Regions from separate parts of the Kocuria nitroreducens genome, predicted to be linked through region 3. Evidence: predicted binding sites of a transcription regulator. Region 3 holds the regulator's gene; each other region holds the start of a gene.
What was found. Region 3 encodes HrcA, which represses chaperone genes, less so after heat shock. Its sites were predicted from a motif close to TTNGCACTCGNNNNNNNCGAGTGCNAA; they were not measured.
Positions count from the first base shown of each region.

Region 1: the regulator HrcA is predicted to act here: its motif matches at 5,840-5,866, upstream of ACFYE1_RS05260 (Hsp20/alpha crystallin family protein).
Region 2: the regulator HrcA is predicted to act here: its motif matches at 1,606-1,632, upstream of groES (co-chaperone GroES).

Region 1 is NZ_JBHZTC010000006.1:23,198-32,528, forward strand. It holds gene ACFYE1_RS05230 (HAD-IIB family hydrolase) at 1-308, shown strand, start outside; gene ACFYE1_RS05235 (glycerophosphodiester phosphodiesterase family protein) at 319-1,143, shown strand; gene ACFYE1_RS05240 (enoyl-CoA hydratase/isomerase family protein) at 1,184-2,230, shown strand; gene ACFYE1_RS05245 (hypothetical protein) at 2,255-2,833, opposite strand; gene ACFYE1_RS05250 (phosphoribosyltransferase family protein) at 3,064-4,455, shown strand; gene ACFYE1_RS05255 (erythromycin esterase family protein) at 4,452-5,777, shown strand; gene ACFYE1_RS05260 (Hsp20/alpha crystallin family protein) at 6,045-6,461, shown strand; gene ACFYE1_RS05265 (universal stress protein) at 6,625-7,056, shown strand; gene ACFYE1_RS05270 (universal stress protein) at 7,132-7,560, shown strand; gene ACFYE1_RS05275 (universal stress protein) at 7,646-8,074, shown strand; gene ACFYE1_RS05280 (hypothetical protein) at 8,122-8,280, opposite strand; gene ACFYE1_RS05285 (hypothetical protein) at 8,343-8,744, opposite strand; gene ACFYE1_RS05290 (uracil-xanthine permease family protein) at 8,893-9,331, opposite strand, start outside.
Region 2 is NZ_JBHZTC010000001.1:232,560-241,890, reverse strand. It holds gene ACFYE1_RS01115 (ABC transporter permease) at 1-269, opposite strand, end outside; gene ACFYE1_RS01110 (siderophore ABC transporter substrate-binding protein) at 360-1,364, opposite strand; gene groES (co-chaperone GroES) at 1,798-2,094, shown strand; gene groL (chaperonin GroEL) at 2,254-3,855, shown strand; gene ACFYE1_RS01095 (acyltransferase family protein) at 4,029-6,098, shown strand; gene ACFYE1_RS01090 (acyltransferase family protein) at 6,095-8,197, shown strand; gene ACFYE1_RS01085 (acyltransferase family protein) at 8,463-9,331, shown strand, end outside.
Region 3 is NZ_JBHZTC010000017.1:20,248-29,578, forward strand. It holds gene lepA (translation elongation factor 4) at 1-1,221, shown strand, start outside; gene hemW (radical SAM family heme chaperone HemW) at 1,221-2,465, shown strand; gene ACFYE1_RS12440 (DUF4870 domain-containing protein) at 2,542-3,006, opposite strand; gene ACFYE1_RS12445 (DUF3097 domain-containing protein) at 3,170-4,033, opposite strand; gene hrcA (heat-inducible transcriptional repressor HrcA) at 4,209-5,216, shown strand; gene dnaJ (molecular chaperone DnaJ) at 5,289-6,440, shown strand; gene ACFYE1_RS12460 (16S rRNA (uracil(1498)-N(3))-methyltransferase) at 6,437-7,216, shown strand; gene ACFYE1_RS12465 (GerMN domain-containing protein) at 7,242-8,183, opposite strand; gene ACFYE1_RS12470 (PhoH family protein) at 8,472-9,331, shown strand, end outside.

The DNA.
Region 1 (9,331 bases), on a different contig from region 3:
CGGCCCCGCTCGTGGAGATGGGTCAGAAGGGGCTCACCAAGGCGCGCACCCTCGAGCAGTACGCCGCCCAGCGCGGCATCCGCCCGCACGAGGTGATGGCCTTCGGCGACATGCCCAACGACCTCGAGATGCTCACCTGGGCCGCGCACGGGTACGCGATGGCCAGCGGGCACCCCGCGGTCGCGCGCGCCGTCGGCCGCGTGGCCCCGCCCTTCGAGGAGGACGGGGTGGCCCAGGTGATCGAGGGGCTGCTGCGCCGCGGCCGACCCGGTGCGTCATGGGCGGGACAATCCGCTACCACGGGGTAACAATAGGAGGGTGGACCCTTCAGCGCGCCGGCGCGGCACCCCCGCAGCCCTGGCCCACCGCGGTTTCTGCCGGGACGGGGCCGAGAACACCCTCGACGCGTTCCGCGCGGCCCGGGACCTCGGCTACGAGTGGATCGAGACTGACGTCAACACGACGGCCGACGGCGTGGTCCTGTCCTTCCACGACGAGACCCTCGATCGCGTCACCGGTGGCACCGGGAGGGTCTCGTCGCTGACCTGGGCGCAGATCGGGGCCGAGCGCGTCGCCGGGGCCGGGCGCATCCCGCGCTTCTCGGACCTGCTGACGGAGCTCCCCGAGCTGAAGTTCAACGTGGACGTCAAGGACGAGGCGTCCGTGGCGGCCCTGCCGGCGCTGCTCCACGAGCTCGGCGCCGCGGACCGGGTGCGGGTGACCTCCTTCTCCGAGAGCCGCCGGCGCCGCACGCTGCGGCGGATCCGCGAGCTCGACGGCCGGACCGTGCCCACGTCCTCCGGCAAGGAGGGGATGCGCCTGCTGCTCGTGTGCTCATGGCTGGGCGGGCCCAGCTGGCGTCTCGCCCGGCGGGCGGCCGCCCGGTGGATCGAGCCGTTCGACACCGTGCAGATCCCCCGCTGCTACCGGATGCGGGGCGGGGCGGAGGTCCAGCTCGTGACCCCCCGCTTCCTGGGCTTCGCCCACCGGCACGGCATCGACGTGCACGTGTGGACCGTCAACGAGACCGCCGAGATGACGGAGCTGCTCGAGCTCGGGGTCGACGGGATCGTCACCGACCGCGCCGACCTGCTCGCCGCGGTCCTCGCGCAGCGGGGACAGTGGCCGCCCTCGGGCGTGTGAGCCATGACACGGCGTCCGTGCCCGTGGCAAGGTGGGAGCCATGACCGACACCGCCACGACCGGCACCGCGCAGCACGTCCTGACCGAGGTCCGCAACGGCACCGGGCACGTCGTGCTCAACCGGCCCCGCCAGCTCAACGCGCTGACCGCGCAGATGTACCGGGATCTCAAGGCCGCGCTCGACGCGTGGCGGGACGACGACGCCGTGCGTCACGTGCTCGTCACCTCGGCCTCTCCGCGGGCGTGGTGCGCCGGCGGCGACATCCGGGAGGTCCGCGACGCCGTGCTCGGCGGGCGGACGGAGGAGGCCACCGGGGTGTTCGCCGTCGAGTACGCCCTCGACTGCCTGATCGCGGACTACCCGAAGCCCTACGTGGCGCTCATGAACGGGATCTGCATGGGCGGCGGCATGGGCATCTCCGTGCACGGGTCCCACCGCGTGGTGGGACCGTCGACGGTCATGGCGATGCCCGAGACGAAGATCGGCTTCTTCACGGACATCGGCGCCTCCTGGTTCCTGCCGCGCGTCTCGAGGCCGGACCGCCGCGGGGAGCAGGGCCTGGCCGTGGGCCGCTGGCTCGCCCTCGGCGGGCAGCGGGTCAGCGGCGCGGACGCCGTCGCCCTCGGGCTGGCCGACGTCCTCGTGGCGGACGAGGACTTCGAGGCCCTCGCCGGGGCCGTCGTGGAGGAGGGCCCGGAGGACGCGCTGGTCCGTTTCGCGCGCGAGCCCGAGCCGTCCTCCGTGGTGGCGCGGTGGGACCGGATCGAGGAGCGCTACGGCGCCCCGACCCTCGAGGAGATCGTCGCCGCCGCACCGGAGGACCTCGCGGGGATGAGCCCCTCCTCGCTGGTGCGCACCTTCGAGCTGCTCGAGCGCGGGGCGGCCGACGAGGGCGTGCGCTCCTGCCTCGAGCGGGAGCTGCGCCTCGCCGCGGACACGATCGCGAGGCCCGACTTCTCCGAGGGCGTGCGGGCGGTCCTCGTGGACAAGGACAACCAGCCGGCCTGGGAGCACGCCTCCATCACGGACGTCGACGTCGAGGCCGTGCGGGCCGTGCTCGACGAGAAGCTGCCGCTGCCACTCTGACCGGGCGGCACGTGTCCGGTCCGCTCAGCGGCGGGACGGGTGCTTCCCGTTGTCGCTGACCACCACGGGGGGCGGACCCGGGCGGTCACCGGTCTCGGTGGGCCGGTCCACGAACCGGCGGTAGCCGAGGTACAGCACCACGACCAGCGCCACGGTGACCACGGCGAACGCGGCGACGGTGTCCTGCGAGATCAGGCTGCGGACCACGCTGTGGAACAGCGTGAACAGGCCTCCGAGCAGCACGCCGTGGGCGAGCACCGGTCTGCGCCGTTCCACAGCCAGGCTCACGGCCACCAGCACGAGGGAGGCGGCCAGGGCGAACAGGCCGACGTCGCGGCTGTGCCGCATGGACTCTTCCTCCCACGCCTCCCGCTCGCGCTCGTGCGACGCCCACTGCTGCTGCTCCTCCGGGGCGAGCTCGCGGGACTCCCGCGCCATCGCGATCGCCGGGGGCGGCGCGGGCTCCTCCGGGCCGGGGTGGACCGTGGCGACGCCGAGACCCACGAATAGGGCCAGCAGCAGCCCCAGGAAAAACGTGTAGACGGACCGCAGGATCCTGCCGCCGGTGCGGTCCTCAGCGCTGCCCTTCCTGCGGTCCTTCATGCGGCGTGCTCCGTTCTCCCGCCCGTGCGGGACGTCCGTCCGGGGCGCCCGGGACACGGCCGGCCGCCGGGGCGTGCTCACATTGTGGGTCGGGCCAGGGGCGTTGTCCACGGCCGTCACCTGGCCCCCGGGCCTTCCACGGCGTTCCCCGCCTGCCTACGCTGGAGTCCTCCACCGCGGTCCGCGGGACCCGAGGGCGTGGGCGGAGCCGGGGGAGCACCGGAGGGGCGGTGGGCCGCGCGCCCGCCGGAGAGGCGGTGGGGACCATGGTGGTCTTCGAGAACAGGGTCGAGGCCGGGCGGCAGCTGGGAAAGCGCCTGAGGTCCCTGCGCGCGCAGGACGTGGTGGTGCTGGGTCTGCCCCGCGGCGGGGTGCCCGTGGCCCACGAGGTGGCCCACATCCTCGACGCGCCGCTGGACGTCATCGTGGTGCGCAAACTGGGGGTCCCCTCCCAGCCGGAGCTGGCCATGGGCGCCATCGGGGAGGAGGGCGCCCGCGTGCTCGACGAGCGGACCCTGCAGTACTTCGGGGTGACGGACGCACAGCTCGAGCAGATCGAGGCGCGGGAGCGGGCCGTGCTCGAGGCCCGGACGGCGCGCTTCCGGGAGGGCCGGGAACGGGTCGATCTCACCGGGCGGACCGCACTGGTCGTCGACGACGGCATCGCCACCGGCTCCACGGCCCGCGTGGCCTGCCGGATCGCCCGCCAGCTGGGTGCCGCGCGCGTGATGCTGGCCGTCCCGGTGGCCCCGCAGGAGGCCCTGGGCCGGGTGGTCGAGGCTGACGAGGTGGTCTGCCTCGCAACCCCTCCGTACTTCACGGCCGTCGGCTACCACTACCGGGACTTCTCCGCCACGGAGGACGACGAGGTGGTGGCGCTGCTCGACGCCGCCCGGCGCCGCCACCAGCCGGAGCTGCCCCCGCCGTCCCGCCCGGGGCAGACCGCGCACGGGTTTCCGGTCGACGCCGACGTGCGCATCCCGGCCGGCGCAGAGCAGCTGGCGGCGCACCTGCACCTGCCGGGGCCCGGCGCCGGGGTGGTCGTCTTCGCCCACGGCAGCGGCAGCAGCCGGCACAGCCCGCGGAACCAGTACGTGGCCTCCGTGCTGCAGCAGGCAGGGCTCGGCACCCTGCTGCTCGACCTGCTCACGCCAGGGGAGGAGACGGACCGCGGCAACGTCTTCGACATCGGCCTGCTCGCCGAGCGGCTGCTCCTGGCCACGGCCTGGCTGCGCGAGCAGCCGGGATCCGCGGCGTCCCCGGTCGGGTACTTCGGGGCGAGCACGGGCGCCGGCGCCGCCCTGTGGGCCGCGGCCGAGCCCGGCGCGTCGATCGCGGCCGTGGTCTCCCGCGGCGGCCGCCCCGACCTGGCGGACGAGCGGCTGCGCTCGGTGCAGGCGCCCACCCTGATGATCGTCGGCAGCGAGGACTCCGAGGTGCTCGGCCTCAACCGGTGGGCGCAGGAGTCGATGCACTGTCCCACCAGGCTGGCGGTCGTGGAGGGCGCCACGCACCTCTTCGAGGAGCCCGGCACGCTCGCCGAGGCCGCCGGTCTGGCCCGGGACTGGTTCCTGCGCCACCTCCACCCGGCCGGGGAGCGCGGCGACGGGACGGCCCGGTGAGCCCGCGAGGGCGCGGGCCCGCTCGGGAGGCCGGGATCCTCGCGGAGATCCGCTCCCTCGCGCAGCCGCTGGAGGGGGCGCAGGATCTCGACCCGCTCGTCGAGCGCTGCGCCGGCGCCCGGTTCGTGTGCGTGGGGGAGGCGTCCCACGGCACGCACGAGTACTACCGGTGGCGGGCGCTGCTCAGCCGCCGGCTCATCGAGGAGCACGGCTTCACCTGGATCGGGGTCGAGGGGGACTGGCCGGACTGCTGGCGGCTCAACCGGTGGGTGCGCGGCGAGGCGGACCAGGACCTCGACGCGCGCGGCGTCCTCGCGGGCTTCGGGCGCTGGCCCACGTGGATGTGGGCGAACGAGGAGGTCGCCGAGTTCCTCGACTGGCTCCGGGAGGAGAACGCCCGACGGGCCGGCCACGAGCAGGTGGGCTTCTACGGCCTGGACGTCTACTCGCTGTGGGACTCGCTGCGGGAGATCATCGGCTGGCTCGAGGCCACCGCCCCCGAGGCTCTGCCCGCCGCGCTGCAGGCGTGGCAGTGCTTCGTCCCCTTCCACGAGGACCCGCACCGGTACGCGCGGCGGACGCGGATCGTGCCCGAGGGGTGCGAGGCCGACGTCGTCGCCCTCCTGGCCGAGGTGCGCCGGCGCGCCATGGACCGGATGGCCGGGGACCCCGCCGCGTTCGACGCCGCCCTCAACGCCATGGTCGCGGTCGACGCCGAGCGCTACTACCGGACCATGGTGCGCGGCGACCGGCAGTCCTGGAACGTGCGGGACGAGCACATGGCGGACACCGCCGGCCTGCTCTCCCGCCACCACGGGCCCGGCGCCAAGGGCCTGGTGTGGGAGCACAACTCCCACGTGGGGGACGCCCGGGCCACCGACATGTTCGACGCCGGGCTGGTCAACGTGGGCCAGCTGCTGCGCGAGCGCCACGCCGCGCACGAGGTGGTGCTCGTGGGTCTCGCCTCCTGGGCCGGCACGGTGGTCGCGGCGGAGTCGTGGGGCGCGGCCGAGGAGGTCGTCGCCGTCCCGGAGGCGCGTCCCGGCAGCCACGAGGACCTCCTGCACCGGGCCCTGGAGGAGGCCTCGCTGCTCGTCTTCGGCCGCGACCGCTCCGGGCCCTGGCTCTCCGGGAGGTTCGGCCACCGGGCCATCGGGGTGGTGTACCACCCGTGGCGCGAGGCGGGCAACTACGTCCCCACCCGCATGGGAGAGCGCTACGACGCACTGCTGTGGTTCGGGACGACCGCCGCACTGAGGCCCCTGCACCACGAGGGCCCGCCCGAGGAGCCCGAGCTGGAGACCGAGCCGACAGGCTTCTGAGGCGTCCAGGCGGGGCAGAGCGCCGGACGGCGGCGGACCCGTGGGATGCCGCGCTCATCGCCCTGTCACACCTGCGGATCCAGTGCTCCGCGGGGCCGTCGGCGCGTGCCCTCGTCATCATGCGTCCCGGACCCCGCGGCTCTTACGCGTCCGGTCGGGGGTGTCTACGCTGGAAGGGTCGAGGCGGACCGCACCCGTCCTCCCGGCCGGCCGGGCCGACGCCCCCGGTCCCGCCGCGGAGCGGGTGCCACGGGAAGGAGTCAGGTCATGGCCGGATTGATGCGCAGGGAGGGCCTGGAGATGCTCGAGCCCATCCGACGCCTCCTGGAGGGGGACGTCGAGGCGTCCTGGCCGCGTGTGGAGGAGTACCGGGACGGTGACACCGTGGTGATCCGGGCGGAGCTGCCCGGCATCGATCCCGAGCAGGACGTGGAGCTCACCGTGGCCGACGACGTGCTCCACCTGCGGGCCGAGCGCAGGGAGCGGACCGAGCACAAGGACAAGGGCAGCTACCGCTCCGAGTTCCGCTACGGCTCGTTCTCCCGCACCCTGCCACTGCCCGCCGGGTGCCTGGACGAGGACATCAGCGCCGCCTACCGTGACGGCGTGCTCGAGGTCCGCGTCCCCGTCGCCGGGTACGTCGAGCCGCCGGCGACCAAGAAGATCCAGGTGACCCGCGGCTGAGCAGGCCGCGCGCCACCCGTGCGACGGCGGGCGGACCGGGTCGTTCCCTCCCTCCGGCGGTCACGCAGGTTCCGGGACCGAGGGGCCGTTGTGACGTACCTCGCCGGGTCCTATCGTGGAGGCAGGTGGACCGGCAGGCCCGCCGGGAACAAGGGGGAACACCATGGGCGATTCCTCGTCCGGAGACCGGATCGTCGTGGGGGTCGACGGCTCCGGCTCGTCCAAGGCCGCCCTCCGGGAGGGAGTGCGGCTCGCCGAGGCCCTGGGCGCCCCGCTCGAGGCCATCATGTGCTGGGAGGACCCACTGCTCTACGAGAGCTATCGCGTGGTGGACCCCGAGGAGTTCCGCCGCGGCAGCGAGCAGCTGTTCGAGAGCACGCTCGCCGAGGTGTTCGGGGAGCAGCGCCCGGCGAACCTGACCGCCCGGCTCCTGCGCGGGCAGGCCGCCGCCCGGCTCATCGAGGAGAGCGAGCAGGCCCGGATGCTGGTGGTGGGGCGGCGGGGCACGGGCGGGGTGCTCGGGATGATCCTCGGCTCCGTCTCCTCGGCCCTCGTCTCCCACGCCAAGTGCCCCGTCCTCGTGGTGCGGCACTGAGCAGTCCGCCGGGTTCCTGGTGGAGGGAACGCGCCCGGGCACGGCCCGCGGGCGCCGGAACGAAGGAGTTCGACCATGGACGCCCCATCGCAGCAGCGGATCCTCGTCGGCATCGACGGATCGGAGTCCTCGAAGGAGGCCCTCCGCACGGGGGACAGGATCGCCCGGGCCCTGGACGTCCCGCTGGTCGCCCTCATGTTCTGGCAGGGACCGCCCCTCTACGAGGGCTGGGCGACCGTCGACCCTGACAGGCCGCCGGCCGGCAGCGAGGAGCAGCTCCGGTCGACGGTCGCCGACGTGTTCGGTGCGGACATTCCGGCGCACGTGCGCGCCGAGCTGCTCCACGGGCGGGCCGCGGCCCGTCTCGTCGAGGAGAGCGAGGACGCCCTGATGCTGGTGCTCGGCCGACGCGGCCACGGCGGCCTGCGCGGCTCGGCCCTGGGCTCCGTCTCCAACGCGTGCATCGCCCACGCCCACTGCCCGGTGCTGGTCGTCCGGCACTGACCGGCCGGCGCCGGCCACCCGGCGCGGGCCACGCGGCACCGACAGGCCGGCTCCAGGCAGCCGGCCCGGACAAGGAGGTTCGGTCATGAGTGCACCGACGGACCAGCGGATCCTCGTGGGGATCGACGGCTCGGAGTCCTCGATGGAGGCCCTGCGGCTCGCGGCGAGACTCGCGGAGGCCCTCGACGCCCCGGTGGAGGCGATCGCGTGCGCGGGGGACCCCACCGTGCTGGACGCCGAGCTCCTCGTCGACGAGGAGGCGCTGCGCGCCAACCACGAGCGGATCCTCGCGCGCACGGTCGCGGCCGTCTTCGGGGAGGACGTCCCCGGCCGCCTGACCACCACGGTCACGCACGGCCGCCCGGCCGGGCGGCTCATCGCGGAGAGCGAGACCGCGCAGCTGCTCGTGCTCGGCCGGCGCGGCCGCGGCGGGCTGCTCGGCTCGGCCCTGGGCTCGGTGTCCCACGCGTGCATCTCCTACGCCCACTGCCCGGTGCTCGTGGTCCGGCACTGAAGCGGCCCGCGTCCCCGGCACGGCTCGCTCCGGGGGCGGCGTCCAGGTCAGCTTCTCCGGGCCGGCAGGTCCGCGACGGCGTCCTCCTCCACGCAGGCGTCGGCGCCGATCCGCCAGATCTGGGCGGCGTCCAGGCACACCTCGATGCACCCGGCCTCGGCCGCCCGCTCCTCGCGCGTGAGCTCGGGGGCGGCGGGGTGCGCCATCAGGGCTCAGCTGATCGTGCTCACGAGGTGACCTCCCTCTGAGGGGGCCGGTACGGGTCGGTTCAGCCCGCGAGGCGGGGCTCCGGGGCGGCCACCGACCCTGCGCCCCCGCGTGCGGGTTCGGGGGCTCCTGGGCGGCGCCGGGCGCCCCTCCAGCCGGCGAGCCGGGTCACGGCGCCGTGGCCGGGCAGCTCGGCGGGGAGCACGAAGTCGACGGCGGGCGTGCCGCGCACGGCGTCCTCGTGCTCCGCGGCCCAGCGCAGCAGATCCACGGCGGCCGGCTCGACGTGGTGGGCGGTGGTGAGGTCCACGACCACGGCGATGCCAGGCACCAGGGTGCGGGCCCGGCGCACCAGGGGGCACAGGGCCCGGTGGTTGAGCTCGGTGACGCAGCCGCTGACCACTAGTCTGATGTGCCTGCCGTCGAGGTCGACCTGGACGAGGACGGACGGTTTGTGGTGCATGTTCTCTCCCCTGCAGCTCGTGGTGCGCGGCCGGCTGCTCGGCCCTCCCGCAATCCACGCTAGGGGAAAGGAGGCGTGGGTCCTCGGGAATGGTGGCCTCTCGTCGGCACATTTCGTCTACCGACGAGTAGCAGGACGCCCCGCGGACTCAGCCCAGGGGGGAGGGCAGCCGCGTGGTGTCGGGGGCGAGCGGGTCGCTGCTCACCGTCCCCCGCACGCGGGCCACGGCCGACATGAGGTGGTAGACCACGAGCGTGGCCGCCGTGCCGAGGGCGATGCCCGCGAACTGCAGCCCGGAGGCCTCCCACGTGTAGTCGGCGACCCCGATGATCATGGCCACCGCGGCGGTGGTGAGGTTGACCGGGTTCGAGAAGTCCACGCGGTTCTGCACCCAGATCCGCACGCCGAGCATGCCGATCATCCCGTACAGCACCGTGGCGGCCCCGCCCAGGACCCCCGCGGGAACGGTGGCCACTGCGGCGCCGAAGACCGGGAAGACGCTCAGCAGGATCGCCACGACGGCGGCGACCCAGTAGGCCGCCGTCGAGTAGACGCGCGTGGCCGCCATGACGCCGATGTTCTCGGCG
Region 2 (9,331 bases), on a different contig from region 3:
GTGGGCTCCACGAAACGGTTCTGGGTGAGCAGCTGCATCACCAGGCCGGACATGGACATGGCGGCGCCGGCGAGCACCAGGGCGATGGTGCGCGGGATCCGCGTGATGGCGAACATCTCGGTGCCGTCGTCGGCGCCGAAGACGTCGTAGACCCCCGTGAGGAGGGAGGCGGCCAGCAGCGCCAGGACCCCCAGCACCCCGAGGAGCAGCTTCCAGTCGAACAGCGTGCCCTTGCTCCCGGCCCGGGGCCCGGACGAGGTCGTCGTCATGACTCGGCCTCTCCTTCGGTCTCGTGTCCGACACGCGACGGTGGTGGGACCCGCCGGAGAGCGTCCCACCACCGTCGTCCGCCCGACGGGTCAGTTCTGCTCGCCCATGGCGTCGGCCAGGGTGTTGAAGAACTCCGTGTAGGTCTGGATGCCCTCGTTGGTGTAGGTGTCCTGGGGCATGTAGACGACGTTGCCCTCCTGCACCGCGGTGACGTTCTGCAGTGCTTCGGCGCCCTCGAGCACCTCCTGCGCGGGGGTGTACTCCGCGTCCTCGGCGGCGACCGCGGCGTCGCGGTCCATCACGAGGATCCAGTCGGGGTTCGAGTCGGCGATCGCCTCGACCGAGATGTCGTCGCCCTGATGGTCGTCGCTGGCTCCCTCGACCTGGAGGGCCGGCTCGAAGTCGAACATCTCGAAGACGGGGCCCAGGGTCCGCCCCACGCCCGGTGCGATGTAGCCGATCTCTCCGCCGGAGACGGTGACGGCCATGACCGTGTCACCGGGCTGGTAGCCCTCGACGACCCGCTGCATCGCCTCGTCGAAGTCGCCGTTGATCCGGTCGGCCTCGTCAGTGCGGTCGAAGATCTCGCCCAGGACGGAGGTCTGCCGCTTCAGCTCCTCGTCGAAGGGCTCGCCGTCCCGCGGGTCCAGCTCCACGATGGTGGCGTCCGGCACGAGGTCGGCGAAGTCCTGGCGGTACTGGGCGAAGCGCTGACCGTTGACGATGAGGTCGGGGTCCGCCGCGACGACGGCCTCGAGGTCGGGCTCGCGGTGGTTGCCGAGGTCGGTGACGGACTCGTCGTCGACGTACGAGACGGTGTCCGGCATCAGGGCGCGCGGGGCCGCCGCCAGCTCGACGTCCCAGTCGGCCAGCGTCTCGAAGGTGCGGTTGTCGGTGGCGACGACGGACTCCGGCGGGGCGGCGACGGTCTGTGTGCCGTAGTTGTCCTCGACCTCGATCGTCGAGGAGGTCGCGGCGGCGGAGGACTCCGTGGAAGCCGCCTCGCCGCTCTGCGCTGCGCCGCAGCCGGCGAGGGCCAGGACCGAGGAGGCGGCCAGCAGGACGGTCGAGCGCTGTCGGAGGGTGCTGTTCATGGTCTTCCTTCGTGCAGAGGGCGCCGGCGCGCCCCGTCGTGGAGGGCGCCGGCAGGATCCGGTGGGCGCGACGGACCCGCGCACCGGGGGTGTGCGGGGACGTCGAGGAGGGCACCGCTGCTCGGCCGAGGTAAGGGTTGCCTTACCGCTCAACCTAGAGGGTCGGCGGACAGGAGGCAAATCATTGGCGAACACCGGCGTGACGTAATTGGCTCCGGGGAGCTCCCGCCCGACCGGCACGCTGGCACTCGCCTTGACCGACTGCCAGCCCCCTCCTACAGTTGGCCTTGGCACTCTCCGGGTGAGGGTGCTAAGGGTCAGGCGATCGACCGGCACCGCGACGACGGTCGGTGCGCCGACCGGCCCGAAGCTCGACGGCGGGCTCCGCCCGCGGTCGCCCACCGTTTTCCACCCCTACAGACAAGGAGAGATCGTGTCGGTCTCCATCAAGCCTCTCGAGGATCGCATCGTCGTTCAGCCGCTCGCCGCTGAGCAGACCACCGCGTCCGGTCTCGTCATCCCGGACACCGCCAAGGAGAAGCCCCAGGAGGGCAAGGTCCTGGCCGTCGGCCCCGGTCGTGTCGACGACTCCGGCAACCGCATCCCGGTCGACGTCAAGGAGGGCGACGTCGTGATCTTCTCCAAGTACGGCGGGACCGAGGTCAAGTACAACGGCGAGGAGTACCTGGTGCTCCCCGCCCGCGACGTGCTCGCCGTCGTCGAGAAGTAGACCGGGCCGCACCGACCCGGCGCAGACCGCGCAGTTCTCACGAAGGGTGCTCGCCGCACGCCCCGCTGTTCCGGCGGGCCCGCGGCGGGCACCCTTCGCCGATCCAGATCCCCGATATCCGCTGGCGACCCCAGCGACCCGAAAAGGAGCTCTTCGCCCATGGCCAAGCAGCTGGCGTTCGACGACGCCGCCCGCAAGTCACTCGAGAACGGCGTCAACAAGCTCGCCGACACCGTCAAGGTCACCCTCGGCCCGCGCGGGCGCAACGTGGTGCTCGACAAGAAGTGGGGCGCCCCCACGATCACCAACGACGGCGTGACCATCGCCCGCGAGGTCGAGCTCGACGACCCGTACGAGAACCTCGGCGCCCAGCTCGCCAAGGAGGTGGCGACCAAGACCAACGACGTCGCCGGCGACGGCACCACCACCGCCACCGTGCTCGCCCAGGCGCTCGTCAAGGAGGGCCTGCGCAACGTGGCCGCCGGCGCCGACCCGCTGAGTCTCAAGCGCGGCATCGAGAAGGCCGTCGAGGCCGTCTCCGAGCGCCTCCTCGAGAACGCCCGCCCGGTCGAGGGCGCCAACGTCGCCCACGTGGCGACCATCTCGGCGCAGGACCCGGCGATCGGCGAGCTCATCGCCCGGGCCTTCGAGACCGTCGGCAAGGACGGTGTCATCACCATCGAGGACGGCTCGAGCACCGAGGTCGAGCTCGACGTCACCGAGGGCATGCAGTTCGACAAGGGTTACCTGTCCCCGTCCTTCGTGACCGACGCCGAGCGCCAGGAAGCGGTCATGGAGAACTCCCTGGTGCTGCTGTACCAGGGCAAGATCTCCTCGGTGCCGGAGCTCATGCCCGTGCTGGAGAAGGTCCTCCAGGCCAAGAAGCCGCTGACCATCATCGCCGAGGACGTCGAGGGCGAGGCGCTGTCCACCCTCGTGGTCAACAAGCTGCGCGGCACCCTCGACGTCGTGGCCCTCAAGGCACCGGGCTTCGGCGACCGCCGCAAGGCGATCCTGCAGGACCTCGCCGTCCTCACCGGCGGCCAGCTCATCACCTCCGAGCTGGGCATCAGCCTCGACCAGGTGACCCTGGAGCAGCTGGGCACCGCCCGCCGCGTCACGGTCACCAAGAACACCACCACCGTGGTCGACGGCGGCGGCACCGAGGCCGAGATCCAGGACCGGGTCGCCACGATCCGGTCCGAGGCCGAGCGCACCGACTCCGAGTGGGACCGCGAGAAGCTGCAGGAGCGCCTCGCGCGCCTGGCCGGCGGCGTCTCCGTGATCAAGGTCGGGGCCGCCACCGAGGTGGAGGCGAAGGAGCGCAAGCACCGCATCGAGGACGCCGTGTCCTCGACGCGCGCGGCCCTCGAGCAGGGCATCGTCTCCGGCGGCGGCACCGCTCTCGTGCAGGCCGCGAAGGTCCTCGACGAGTCCGACCTCGGGCTCACCGGCGACGCCGCGACCGCCCTCGGCATCGTCCGCCGCGCCCTGCGGCAGCCGCTGTACTGGATCGCCCAGAACGCCGGCCAGGACGGGGCCGTCGTCGCCTCCCGGGTGGCCGAGCTCGAGGCCGGCCACGGCTACGACGCCGCCACCGGCGAGTACGTCGAGATGGTCGGGGCGGGCATCATCGACCCGGTCAAGGTCACCCGCTCGGCGCTGCAGAACGCCGCCTCCATCGCGGCGCTCGTGCTGACCACCGAAACGCTCGTGACGGACAAGGCCTCCGACGACGACGGGCACGGCCACCAGCACTGACGACCGGCACTGACGACCGGCACTGACCCGGCTCGCCCCGCGGACCCGTCCCACCACCGGTGGGGCGGGTCCGTCGCCGTCCCCGGGACCTGCACCGGGGCCTCCGGTAGAGTGCGGGAGTCCGCCCGACCACGGCCGCGCCCCCGGCGGCACGGTGTTCCCAGGAGATGCCCATGACGACCCTCGGTGAGCAGAGCACGCCCGCCGGCGTCGAGCCGGCCACGGCCCGGCGGGTGGCGCGGTACTCGGGGTTCCGCCCGGAGGTGCAGGGGCTCCGGTTCGTGGCGGTGCTGCTGGTGGTGGTCTACCACGTGTTCCTGGACCGGGTGTCGGGGGGCGTGGACGTCTTCCTGCTCATCTCGGCGTTCTTCCTGACGCTGTCCTTCGTGCGCAAGCTCGAGGCGGGCCGGCCGCTGGATCTGGGGCGGTACTGGCTGCACGTGTTCAAGCGGCTGCTGCCGCTGGTGGTGCTCACGATCCTGGCCACCCTGGTGCTGGCGTGGTGGTTCTTCCCGGAGGCGCGGATCGACCGGGTGCGCACGGAGGCGCTGGCCTCGGTGTTCTACGTGGAGAACTGGGCGCTGGCCGCGGCGGAGGTGGACTACTACGCCGCCGACGACTCCACGGCCTCGCCGTTCCAGCACTTCTGGTCGCTGTCGGTGCAGGGGCAGGTGTTCCTGCTGTGGCCGATGGTGTTCGCCGCGGCGTGGCTGGTGTGCCGGAGCGGGCGGTGGCGGCCGGTGCCGGTGCTGGCGGTGTGCTTCGGGGCGATCTTCGCGGCCTCCCTGGCGTGGTCGGTGCACACGACCGCGGTGGATCAGGCGTTCGCCTATTTCGACACCCGGGCCCGGCTGTGGGAGTTCGCCCTGGGGTCGTTGCTGGCCCTGGCGGTGCCGTACCTGCACCTGCCGCGGGGGGCGCGGGTGGTGCTGGGCTGGGCCGGTCTGCTCAGCATGGTCTCGGTGGGGGTGCTCATCGACGTGCAGGGGGCGTTCCCGGGGTGGATCGCGCTGTGGCCGCTGGTCTCGGCGGCGGCGGTCATCGTGGCCGGTCACTCCGGCTCACCGTTCGGGCTGGACCGGATCCTGGCATCCCGGCCCCTGGTGCGGCTGGGGGACGCCTCCTATGCGCTGTACCTGGTGCACTGGCCGCTGCTGATCACGTATCTGGTGCTGCGGGACCGGCCGGTGGCCGGGCCACGGTCGGGGGTGGTGCTCATCGTGGTGTCCCTGGTGCTGGCGGTGGCCGCCACGAAGCTGGTGGAGCGCCCGTTCCAGAGGTGGGCGTGGCCGGAGCGGGACAAGCGTCGGCTGGCGGTGTCGGTGGTGGTGAGCCTGGCCCTGGTGGCGGTGCCGGTGCTGGTGTGGCAGCAGGCCGACGCCCGGCGGGCGGCGGTGCTGGCGGAGGAAGCCGCCCGCAACAACCCGGGGGCCGCGGTCCTGGACCCGGACTACGAGTTCCGGGGGGACCCCGACGCCCCGACGCTGCCCCTGGCCTCCGCGCTGGGCGAGGAGTGGGTGGGGCTGCCCGAGCCGTGCTCCGGGGAGTTCGCCCCCGAGCAGGAGGTCCTCGAGCAGTACTGCCGCCAGACCCCGGCCCTGCCGGATCCCGAGCGCACGGTCGCGGTGGTCGGCAACTCCCACATGGAGCAGTTCATGGGCGCGGTGATCCCCCTCGCGGAGGAGCGCAACTGGCAGCTCGTCGCCGTGCTGCAGCCGGGCTGCGCCTTCGCGGTGCGCCCGGAGGGGGACGCGTGCCACGAGGGCAACGACGCGGCGATCGAGTACGTGGAGCGGCTCGCGCCGGACGCGGTCATGACGACCTCGACCTACGCGGCCCGGATGGACGGCCCGGCCGAGGCCGTGGTCGGCGGGTTCCCGGAGCTGGTCGACCGCCTCACGGGCCAGGGCATCGACGTCGTCGGCTTCCGGGACAACCCCCGGTTCGACTTCAACCCCTACGAGTGCGCCGAGCGCCACGGCGAGGACGCCGACCGGTGCCGCGTGCCCGTCGAGCAGGTCCTCGCCCCCGTCAACCCGGCCGACGCCCTCCGGGACCGCGACGGCTTCTCCTCCCTCGACCTCACCGACCTCATCTGCCCCGGGGGGCTGTGCCGTCCCGTGGTGGGCAACGTGCACGTCTTCTTCGACCCGCACCACCTCACGTGGACCTACGCGCGGACCATGGCACCGGCCCTCGAGACGCGACTCCCCGGCACGCTTCTCCAGGAGGTGCCCTCGTGAGCACGGTGCAGGCCGGTGCCCCGCGCCCGGACTCCGGGACACCGTCCCCGGACGGCCCGGCGGGCGTCGAGGCGGCCACGGCCCGGCGGGTGGCCCGGTACTCGGGCTTCCGCCCCGAGGTCCAGGGCCTGCGGTTCGTCGCGGTGCTGCTCGTGGTGGTCTACCACGTGTTCCTCGGCCGGGTCTCCGGGGGCGTGGACGTCTTCCTGCTGATCTCGGCGTTCTTCCTGACCCTGTCCTTCGTGCGCAAGCTCGAGGCGGACCGTCCCCTGGCCGTCGGGCGGTACTGGCTGCACGTCTTCAAGCGGCTGCTGCCCCTGGCGGTGCTCACCATCCTCGGCACCCTCGTCCTGGTGGCCGCCGTCTACCCGGGCTCCGACGCCGGGCAGTGGCGGTCCGAGGCGCTGGCGTCGGTGTTCTACGCGGAGAACTGGGCGCTCGCCCTCAACGCCGTGGACTACTACGCGGCCGACCACTCCACGGCCTCCCCGTTCCAGCACTTCTGGTCCCTGTCGGTGCAGGGACAGGTGTTCCTGCTGTGGCCGCTGATCTTCGCCGCCGCCTGGCTGCTCACGCGGCGGGTGGCCCTCCGGCCCGTCCCCGTCCTGGCCGCGATGTTCGGCACCGTGTTCCTGGCCTCCCTGGCGTGGTCGGTGCACAGCACGGCGACGCAGCAGGAGTTCGCCTACTTCGACACCCGCACCCGGCTGTGGGAGTTCGCCCTCGGATCGTTGCTGGCCCTCGCCCTGCCGTACCTGAGGCCGCCGCGGAGCGCACGGGTGGCCCTCGGCTGGCTGGGGCTGCTGAGCATGGTCTCGGTCGGAGTGCTCGTCGACGTGCAGGGGGCGTTCCCCGGGTGGATCGCGCTGTGGCCGCTGCTCTCGGCGGCGGCGATCATCGTCGCGGGCCGCTCCGGGTCACCGTTCGGTCTGGACCGGGTCCTCGCCTCCCGGCCCCTGGTCCGGCTGGGGGACTCGGCCTACGCGCTGTACCTGATCCACTGGCCGGTGCTGGTCACCTACCTGGTGCTGCGGGACCGGCCCATGGCCGGGCCCCGATCGGGGGTGGTGATCATCCTCGTCTGCGTGGTGCTCGCCGTGCTGGTCACCCGGCTGGTCGAGGACCGGTTCAAGGCCTGGGCCTGGCCCGAGCGGAGCAAGCGGCGCCTCGCCGGGGTCGTGGGGCTCTGCCTCGCCCTGGTCGCCGCACCCGTGCTCGCCTGGCAGCACGTCGAGGACCGGCGTGCCGCCCAGCTGCAGACCGAGGCCGTCCGGAACAACCCCGGGGCCGTCGCCCTCCGGCCCGGCTTCGAGTTCCGCGGCGACCCGGACGCTCCGACGCTGCCCCTGCCCGAGGACCTGCCGAGGCAGCCGGCCTCCCTCGGCGAGGCCTGCCCCGAGGACCTGGTCCTGCCGGAGGAGCTCCGCCGCTTCTGCCACGAGAGCGTCGCCCAGGAGGCCCCCGAGCGGACGGTGCTCGTGCTCGGCAACAGTCACCTGCAGCACTGGCTCCCCGCGCTGCGGCCCCTCGCGGAGGCCGAGCGGTGGCGGGTGGTGACCTGGATCCAGCCGGGCTGCTTCTACGCCTCCGCCGAGGACCAGCCGGGCTCGGAGAGCTGCCGGGCCTGGTTCGAGGGCGCCGAGCAGATGATCGGCACCGCCGACCCCGACCTCGTCGTGGTCCAGTCGACCTTCACCGACACGGAGGGGGAGTTCCTCCGGCCCGGCCTGGAGCAGCGGGTCCGTGAGCTGACCGACCGCGGGACCCCCGTCGTCGGGATCCGTGACACCCCCCGCTTCCCGGAGGCACCGGCCGAGTGCGCGGTGGCGAACGGCGAGGACGACCCCCGGTGCACCTTCACGCACCCCATGGTGGGCACGCCCGATCCCGCCCTGCCGCTCGCCCGCGAGCTGCCGCTGTACTCCACCCTCGACCTCACCGACCTGATCTGCCCGGCCGGGCAGTGCCCGCCGGTCATCGGCAACGTCTACGTGTACTGGGACGACGACCACCTCAGCCGGGTCTACTCGCAGAGCGCCGCCCCGATCTTCGGCGAGCGGTTCCGGGAGGCCCTCGCCACCGACGGCCTCCGGCCCTGACCACCACCCGGCCGCGGCGCCGGGACCCGCCCTGCGCCGCCCCCGGCCGAGCACCCCGCGCTCGGGCCTCCGTGCTGCGGCACCGCCGCGCGGCGCCCCGAGGGTGCCCCGATCGGCGACGGTCGTGCGATAGGGTCGCGACGGGCGACCCCCGGCCCCGTCCCTCGTTCTTCTGTTCTTCTCGCCCCCGTTCCTGCTCTCCCGTTCCCTTCCCCGGAGCCGCCCCGCGGTCGCGCCGGGGACGCTCCCTCCTGGAGGTGCCCCCGTGGCCACCGTGCACGCCACCGCTCCGCAACCGTCCACCGGAACCTCCGCCGACGGGGACGCGGCGCAGCGGCGGGGAGGCCGGTACTCAGGGTTCCGCCCCGAGGTCCAGGGCCTGCGGGCGGTGGCGGTGCTGCTCGTGGTGGTCTACCACGTGTTCCTCGGGCGGGTCTCCGGGGGCGTGGATGTCTTCCTGCTGATCTCCTCCTTCTTCCTCACCCTGTCCTTCGTGCGCAAGCTCGAGGCCGGCCGGCCGCTGGCGATCGGGCGGTACTGGCTGCACGTCTTCAAGCGGCTGCTGCCCCTGGCGGTGCTCACCATCCTGGCCACCCTGGTGCTGGTGGAGCTGTTCTACCCCGGCTACGACGCCGGGCAGTGGCGGTCCGAGGGCCTGGCCTCGGCGTTCTACGTGCAGAACTGGGCGCTGGCGCTGTCCGCGGTGGACTACTACGCGGCCGACCACTCCACGGCCTCCCCGTTCCAGCACTTCTGGTCCCTGTCGGTGCAGGGACAGGTGTTCCTGCTGTGGCCGCTGATCTTCGCCGCCGCCTGGCTGCTCACGCGGCGGGTGGCCCTCCGGCCCGTCCCCGTCCTGGCCGCGATGTTCGGCACCGTGTTCCTGGCCTCCCTGGCGTGGTCGGTGCACAGCACGGCGACGCAGCAGGAGTTCGCCTACTTCGACACCCGCACCCGGCTGTGGGAGTTCGCCCTCGGATCGCTGCTGGCCCTGGCCGTGCCGTACCTGAGGCCGCCGCGGGTGGCCCGGGTGGTCCTGGGCTGGCTGGGGCTGGTGAGCATGGTCTCGGTCGGGGTACTGGTGGACGTCCAAGGCGCGTTCCCCGGGTGGATCGCCCTGTGGCCGCTGCTCTC
Region 3 (9,331 bases):
GTCTACGACACCTACCGCGGCGTGGTCACCTACATCCGGGTGGTCGACGGCAGGCTGACCCCTCGCGAGCGGATCCGGATGATGTCCACCGGCGCGCAGCACGAGCTGCTGGAGATCGGGGTCATCTCGCCCGAGTCGAAGCCCACGAAGGGCCTCGGCGTCGGTGAGGTGGGCTACCTCATCACCGGGGTCAAGGACGTGCGCCAGTCCCGGGTCGGGGACACCGTGACCAACCACCAGCGGCCCGCGGCCGAGAACCTGGGCGGCTACGAGGACCCCAAGCCGATGGTCTTCTCGGGGCTGTTCCCCATCGACGGCTCCGACTACCCGGTCCTGCGCGACGCCCTGGACAAGCTCCAGCTCAACGACGCCGCCCTGGTCTACGAGCCCGAGAACTCCGCGGCCCTGGGCTTCGGGTTCCGGTGCGGGTTCCTGGGCCTGCTCCACCTCGAGATCGTCCGGGAGCGCCTCGAGCGCGAGTTCAACCTCGAGCTGATCTCCACGGCGCCCTCCGTGAGCTACAACGTCACGCTCGAGGACCGCTCCGAGCGCGTGGTCACGAACCCGTCCGAGTTCCCGGAGGGGAAGATCGCCGAGATCCGCGAGCCCATGGTCGCCGCGACGGTGCTGGCCCCGTCCGAGTTCATCGGCGCGATCATGGAGCTGTGCCAGTCCAAGCGCGGTCAGCTCAAGGGCATGGACTACCTCTCCGAGGACCGGGTGGAGCTGCGCTACCGGCTGCCCCTGGCCGAGATCGTCTTCGACTTCTTCGACCAGCTCAAGTCGCGCACGAAGGGCTACGCGTCCCTGGACTGGAAGGCCGAGGGCGAGGAGGCCGCGGACCTGGTGAAGGTCGACATCCTCCTGCAGGGCGAGCCCGTGGACGCCTTCAGTGCGATCACCCACCGGGACAAGGCCTACGCCTACGGGGTGATGATGACCGGCAAGCTGCGCGAGCTCATCCCGCGCCAGCAGTTCGAGGTCCCCATCCAGGCCGCCATCGGGTCCCGGGTGATCGCCCGCGAGAACATCCGGGCGATCCGCAAGGACGTGCTCTCCAAGTGCTACGGCGGCGACATCTCGCGCAAGCGCAAGCTGCTCGAGAAGCAGAAGGAGGGCAAGAAGCGGATGAAGATGGTCGGCCGCGTGGAGGTCCCCCAGGAGGCGTTCGTCGCGGCGCTGTCCTCCGACGAGACCGCGGCGAAGGACAAGAAGAAGTAGTGGCCCCCGCCCAGCCGGAGGGCCTGCCCGGCCCGATCGACGGACTGCTGCCGCCCTCCGCCGCGGTGGGCTCCGCCGACCGCACGCTCAGCCTCTACGTGCACGTGCCGTTCTGCGCGGTCCGGTGCGGGTACTGCGACTTCAACACCTACACGGCCGTGGAGCTCGGCCCCGGGGTGTCCCAGGACGCCTACGCCGGCGACGCCGCGGCGGAGGTCCGCTGGGCCCGCCGGGTGCTCGACGACTCCGGGACGGCCCCCCGCCCGCTGCACAGCGTGTTCTTCGGCGGCGGCACCCCCACGCTGCTGCCCGCCCAGGACCTCGCCGCGGTCCTGGCACAGGCCGTGGAGAGCTTCGGGCTCGCCGAGGGCGCGGAGGTGACCACCGAGGCCAACCCGGACTCCGTGACGCCGGAGTCCCTGGCGGTGCTCGCGGCGGCCGGGGTGACCCGGGTGTCCTTCGGGATGCAGTCGGCGGTTCCGCACGTGCTCGCTGTCCTGGACCGCACGCACGACCCCGACAACGTGCCGCGCGCCGTGCGGTGGGCGCGCGAGGCCGGCCTGGGCGTGAGCGTGGACCTCATCTACGGCACTCCGGGGGAGTCCCTGGCCGACTGGGAGCACTCGGTGCGCACGGCGGTGGGCTACGAGCCCGACCACGTCTCCGCGTACTCGCTGATCGTCGAGGACGGCACGAAGCTCGCGGCGCGGATGCGGCGCGGGGAGGTCCCGCCCATCGACGAGGACGACCAGGCGGACAAGTACGAGCTCGCGGACCGGGTCCTCGCCGAGGCCGGCTTCGAGTGGTACGAGGTCAGCAACTGGGCCCGGCCCGCCGACGGCGCGCACGCCGGGGCCCACCGCAGCCGGCACAACCTCGCGTACTGGCGCAACCAGGACTGGTGGGGGATCGGCCCCGGGGCGCACTCGCACGTGGGCGGGACGCGCTGGTGGAACCTCAAGCACCCCGTGCCCTACACGAACCGGGTGCGCGCGCAGCAGTCGCCCGCGGCCGGGCGCGAGATCCTCGACGCGGACACCCGGCACCTCGAGCGCGTGATGCTGGAGGCCAGGATCCGCGACGGGTTGCCCGCGGCCGCCCTCGCCGGTGGAGGGCGCACCGCGGTGGCCGGGCTGATCGCCGACGGGCTGGTGGAGCCCGCTGCCGCGCTGCGCGGCTCGGTGGTGCTGACCCTGCGGGGCCGGCTCCTTGGCGACGCCGTGGTGCGGCGGCTGCTCGCCTGAAGTGGGCACCGCGCCCTGGAACGCCTGCACGGGGACCGAACGCCCCGGTCAGGAGCGGCCCCGGCGGGGCGAGGTGTCAGCCGCGCGCGGCGCGCTCCCGGGACCGCTCGCGGAGGCGGTCGGCGAGCCGGTCGTAGAGCCGGGTGTTGAAGCGGTAGAGGTGCGGCTCGCCGCCGTTGACCCGGACCCCGCCGATCAGGGAGCCGACGGCCAGCAGCAGCCACGCGGCGGCTGCCGCGAGCGCGAAGAACCACCCGATGAACGGCACCGGGGCGAGCAGGATCCCGGCCACCACCACGAGGGTCGGCAGCAGCGTGAAGTTCATGGCCTCCATCGACTCCTGCTCGGTGAACGGGCCCCGCCCCCGGAAGACGCGGTGGACGAGGAACGAGGGGAGGAAGCCGACGACGCCGCCGAAGTGTGCCAGGGTCGCCCACTGGTGATCCTCGGTGACGGTCAGCGGCTGGGCCACGGGGGAGAGGCCCTCGAACGGGGCCCCGGCGTGGTCGCGGCTCGATCGGGGGTCGGTCTGCACGGGCACGGATGTCCTTCGGCGGTGGGACCGCGGCGGTGCCGCGGGCGGTGGGTGGGACACGACCATCCTACCGACCGGCCCGGTCGGCGCGGGATCGCGCCCGCGCACGTGTGCCTTTGTGACGTTGCGCCGGTCGTGCGCCGGTCGCGCTCCGGGCGCGGGGACGGGATCAGGCCCCGGGCGCGGTGAGGAAGTCGATGAGCTCCTCGACCCGGCCCAGCAGGGACGGCTCGAGATCGGCGTAGCTGTCCACGCGGGAGAGGATGTGCTGCCAGGCCCGTCCCAGGTCCCCGGGGGTGCGGTGGGGCCACCCGAGGGCGGCGGCGGTGCCGGTCTTCCAGTCGGTGCCGCGCGCGACCACGGGCCAGGCGTCGACGCCGAGCGCGTGCGGCTTGACCGCCTGCCAGATGTCGACGTACGGGTGGCCCAGCACCAGGACGTTGCCCGCGGCGCCGGGCAGGCGCATCGTCTCGGCGGCGATTCGCGACTCCTTGGAGCCGGCCACGAGGTGGTCGACGAGGATGCCGAGCCGCCGCCCGGGCCCCGGCCCGAACTGCTGGACGGCGGCGGGCAGGTCGTCGATGCCGTGCAGCGGCTCCACGACGATGCCCTCGACCGCCAGGTCGTGGCCCCACACCTTGGCCACCAGCTCGGCGTCGTGGTAGCCCTCGACCCACACGCGGGAGGCCTTCGCGGTGCTCGCGCGCAGCCCCTCGACGGCGACGGAGCCCGAGCGCGTGCGGGAGGGCTTCTTCACGGCGGGGGCCCGGCGGGGCTCGACGACGACCACGGGCTCGCCCTCGAGCAGGAAGCCCGGTCCCAGGGGGAACGCCTTGACGCGCCCCCTCCGGTCCTCGAGGCCCATCACGCGCATCCCGCCGATGGTCTCCAGGGACACGACGGCGCCGACCCAGCCGGTCGTGACGTCCTCCAGGAGCATTCCCGGGGCGACCGGGACCTCCGCGGAGACCGGCCGGCGGCGGGCGAGGTCGGCGTCGTCGAGGCTGCGCGGCCCCCAGCCGTGGTCGCTCATGGTGGTCCTCCCGGGTCGCGGTGCCGCGCGTCCGGCGCGGATCAGCCGGAAGCGTACCAAACCACGGGCGGCGGACCGGCCGTCGCACGCGGGGGCTACACTGGACTGCGCTGGCACTGTGGCCGCCCGAGTGCCAGGACGGCGCGGGGGCCGGGACGGAGTGGGAAGGAGCGACGTGAACCATCCGAGACGACTGCAGATCCTGCAGGCCATCGTGGAGGACTACGTGCACTTCCGCGAGCCCGTGGGCTCGAAGGCGCTGGTGGACCGGCACCGGCTCGGCGTCTCCTCGGCCACCGTGCGCAACGACATGGCCGCGCTCGAGGAGGAGGGCCTGATCACGGCCCCCCACACGAGCTCGGGCCGGATCCCCACGGACAAGGGCTACCGCACGTTCGTCGACCAGATCGCGGCCGTCAAGCCGCTCTCGGGCCCGGAGCGGCGGGCCATCCAGCGGTTGCTCGACGACGCCGCGGACATCGACGACGTCATGGAGCGCACCGTGCGACTCCTCGCGCAGCTCACGCAGCAGGTCGCCGTCGTGCAGTACCCGCACGCCTCCGGGGTCACCGTGCGCCACGTCGAGGTCGTGGACCTCGGGGCCGGACGGGTGCTCGTGGTGCTCATCCCGACCAACGGGCGGGTGGCCCAGCGCGTCGCCGTGCTGCGGGCACCCCTCGAGGAGGCCCAGTTGCTCGAGCTGCGCGCCCGGGTGCTGGCCGCCGTGGTCGGGCGCTCCCTGGCCGCCGTGCCGGACGCCCTCGCGGTGATGACCGCGGGCACCGCCCCGCCGATGCAGCCGGCCGCGGCCGCCGTGGGGGAGGCTGTCGGCGCCCTCGCCGCGGGTGGGGCCGAGCACCGCATGGTCATGGCCGGCACCGCCAACCTCGCCCGCGCCACGGGCGACTTCCACCTGAGCATCGGCCCGGTGCTCGAGGCCCTCGAGGAGCAGGTGGTGATGCTGCGGCTGCTCTCCGAGATGGAGCAGGACGCCCGCGGGGTCGCCGTGCGGATCGGCACGGAGAACGCCGAGGGCCCGCTGTCCGAGGCCGCCGTCGTCGCCACCGGCTACGGGCCGCAGTCGAAGGTGGGGGTCGTGGGCCCCATGCGCATGGACTACCCGTCCACGATGGCCGCCGTGCGCGCCGTCGCCCGCTACCTCTCCCGTATCCTCGGGGGCTGAGCCCCCGCGGGCCCCGTTCCCCGGGGCCCTCCAGCGAAACCCACCACAGACCTCTCGACAGAACGGACCACGGTGAGCGATCACTACGAGACCCTGGGCGTGTCCCGGGACGCCAGCCAGGAAGAGATCAAGAAGGCCTACCGCAAGAAGGCCCGCCGGCTGCACCCGGACGTCAACCCCAGCCCGGAGGCCGCCGAGGACTTCAAGCGCCTCTCCCACGCCAACGACGTCCTCTCCGACCCCGAGAAGCGGCGGGTCTACGACGCGACCGGCAACGAGAACGGCACCGACACCGGCTTCGGCGGGGGCTTCCCCGGCACGGGCTTCGGCTTCGCCGACATCTTCGACACCTTCTTCCAGGGCGCCGGCGGCGCCGGCGCCGGCCGGCGCGGTCCCGCGTCCCGCACGCGCCAGGGCCAGGACGCCCTGATCAACGTCCGGGTCTCCCTCAAGGACGCCGTCTTCGGCACCGAGAAGAAGATCACCGTGGACACGGCCGTGGTCTGCCCCACCTGCGACGGCACCTGCTGCCAGCCCGGCACCCAGCCCGAGACCTGCGAGGTCTGCCACGGATCCGGCCAGGTGCAGCGCCAGGTCCAGTCGATCCTCGGCACCGTGGTCACGGCGGCGCCGTGCGCCACCTGCCAGGGCTTCGGCACCGTCATCAAGCACCCGTGCCACGAGTGCTACGGCGAGGGCCGCGTGCGCGACCGCCGCCCGCTGACCGTCAAGATCCCCGCCGGCGTCTCGTCCGGCAACCGGATCCGCCTCTCGGGGCAGGGCGAGGCCGGCACCGCGGGCGGGCCGAACGGTGACCTCTACGTCGAGCTCAAGGTCGACCCGGATCCGACGTTCGAGCGCCAGGGCGACGACCTGCACGCCCGCGTCCGGGTGCCCATGACGTCGGCGGCCCTCGGCACCACCGTGACCCTCGAGACCTTCGACGGCGAGCGCGAGGTGCCGGTGGGCCCCGGCACGCAGACCGGCCACACCGTGACCCTGCACGAGCTCGGGGCCACGCGGCTGCGCGGCGGCGGCCGGGGCGAGCTGTTCGTCCACCTCGAGGTCGAGACCCCCACGGCGATCGACGACGAGCAGCGCGAGCTGCTCGAGCAGCTGTCCCGGCTGCGCGGCGAGGACCAGTCCACCGGCACCACCCTGAACTCCCCGGCCGGCTCCGGCGGATTCTTCTCCCGGCTCAAGGACCGGTTCTCCGACCTGTGAGCCTGCCGGTCTTCAAGGTCGCCCCGGGCCGGCTCGACGGCCTCGGCCCCGGAGCGGCGCTCACAGTCACCGGCCCGGAGGCCCGGCACGCCGTCACCGTGCGCCGTCTCGCGCCCGGTGAGCGGCTCGAGCTCGTCGACGGCGCGGGGACCCGGGCGACCGTGGAGCTGCGCGCGGGGGACCGGGACAGCATGGAGGTCGGCGTCGTCTCGGTGACCGCCGAGCCCACCCGCACACCTCGTGTCGTCCTCGCCCAGGCCCTCGCGAAGGGCGACCGGGACCTGCTGGCCGTGGAGACGGCCACCGAGCTGGGCGTCGACGCCGTGGTGCCCTGGCAGGCCGACCGCTCGATCGTGCGGTGGAAGAAGGAGCGCGCCGCCAAGAGCCACGAGAAGTGGGTCCACACCGTCGCGGCCGCCGCGAAGCAGTCCCGGCGGGCGGCCTGGCCCGAGGTGCTGGCCCTGTGCACCACCCGCGAGCTCGTCCGCCTGGTGGGCGCGCCGGGCACCCGCGGTCTGGTCCTGCACGAGGAGGCGCACGCCTCCCTCGCGGATCTGTCGGGCGCCGCGGGTGCACCGTGGGAGGGCGCCGAGCGGATCGTCCTGGTGGTGGGCCCCGAGGGGGGCATCGCCCCGGCGGAGCTCGACGTCCTGAGCGGTGCGGGGGCCCTCGCGGTCCGGCTCGGCCCGGAGGTGCTCCGCAGCTCCACCGCCGGGCCGGCCGCGCTGGCGGTGCTCAGCACCGCACTGGGCCGCTGGGCGTCCGGGTCCCGCTGAGCCGGACGCGGTGGGTGCGGCCGGGTCAGCCGGGGAGGACCTCGACGTCCTTGTCGTCGCGCACGGTCCTGCCCTCGGCGTCCCTGCCGAGGACCGTCACCACGTAGTCGCCCGGCTCCAGCTCGAGCTCCGCCCGGAACGCGACGGTCCCGTCGCTCCGCGGGACCTCGGCGGCCGCACCGCTCGAGACGCGCTCCCCGCCGGGTCGGGCCACGGTCCACCGGCAGCCCCGGACGCCGTCCAGCGCCCGGCCCGAGAGGGTGAGGGACCCCTCGGTCCGCTCGTCCTGCCGCGGTTCGTCGAGCCGGATCGGCGCCTCCATCGTCTCGTCGGGGGTGAGGTGGCCGTCGAGGCGCACGGACCCGAAGACCTCCTCGTCGGGCCGGCCGTCCACGAGCACCACCACCTGGGCCGCGGAGCCCTCGGGCAGCAGCCCCGCCGTGGTCGCCGTGGCGGTCACGGTGTGCGCGAGCTGCTGGAGGGCCAGCCGGACCTCGCGGTCGTCCAGGTCCGGGCGGAAGGCCTCGGACGGCAGGTCCACGGTGATGGTCCCATCCGGGGACGTCGAGGCACCCACCCGGTCCACGGGGGTCCACAGGGTCCGGTAGTCCGGGTCCTCCGGGGTCGCCCCGGTCATCAGCGCCGCCGCCGCCGCGATAGGGTCCACGGCCGCGGCCGCCTCCGAGGCGTCCCGGAACTCCCGGAACAGCCGCTCCTCGCCGTCCGCGCGGCCCACCCAGTAGACGGGCAGCCTGGTGGTGGCCACCCTGCCGCCGTCCGCGGTGCTCGCCGCGAGGGACGAGGCCGGCGCCGTGGCCGACGTGGCCGACGTGGCCGACGTGGTGACGGTGTCGTCGAGGGCGGGCTCCGGTCCCGTGCCGCACGCGCCGAGGACGAGGACGCCGACCGCGGACAGCGCGAGCACGGGGCGCCGGCCGCGGGCGGACCGGGAGCGGGCTGTGGCCATGGGGGGACGCTCACCTCGGCATTCCGGGATCTGATGGGGGCGGTGCCGGCACCGGGGGAGGCCGCACCTGTCCCCCTGCCGGAGGACCGGACCATTCCAGCACAGCGGCCGTGGACACCCCCAACCGAGGTGCCCCGGTGGCCGTGACCGATACCAAATCGGAATGTGCGGCCGGCGGCCGCCGGCACCGGAGCCGCGCGGTACTCTGGGGAGAGGACGAGTTCCGTCCGCTGTTCCTTCCACGGCACCTCACAAGAGAGCGAGAGCACGGCCCGCGCGGCCGAACCCATGACTGAGACGTTGCCCGGCACCACGCACCCCCTGACGGCCCGCACCGTCATCACCTTCCCCGACCGCGAGACGATGGTCCGGTGCCTCGGCTCCGGGGACGACACCCTGCGCCAGGTGGAGACGGCGTTCCCGGGCCTCACGACCAGCCCCCGCGGTCTCGAGCTCGGCATCGAGGGCCCGAGCGGGCCCGTGCAGATCGTCGCCACGCTCTTCGACGAGCTGAAGGTCCTGGCCGGCCGCGAGACCGCGGTCACCCCCCAGGTCATCACCCAGCTGCTCGAGCTGATCGGCCGTGACCTCACCGCCCGCCCCAGCGGCGCCCTGACCCAGAACATCCTCTCCAGCCGCGGTCGCAAGATCCGCCCCAAGACGCTCCACCAGAAGACCTACGTCGACGCCATCGACGAGCACACCGTGGTCTTCGGCATCGGCCCCGCCGGCACGGGCAAGACCTACCTGGCCATGGCCAAGGCCGTCCAGGCGCTGCAGGCCAAGGAGGTGTCCCGGATCATCCTCACGCGCCCGGCCGTGGAGGCGGGTGAACGGCTCGGCTTCCTCCCCGGGACGCTCAGCGAGAAGATCGACCCGTACCTGCGCCCGCTCTACGACGCGCTGCACGACATGATGGACCCGGACTCGATCCCCCGCCTCATGGAGGCGGGCACCATCGAGGTCGCTCCTCTCGCCTACATGCGCGGCCGCACCCTCAACGACGCGTTCATCATCCTGGACGAGGCGCAGAACACCACGCCCGAGCAGATGAAGATGTTCCTCACCCGGCTCGGCTTCGGCTCCAAGATGGTCGTCACCGGGGACGTCACCCAGGTGGACCTGCCGGGGAGCGCGTCCTCCGGCCT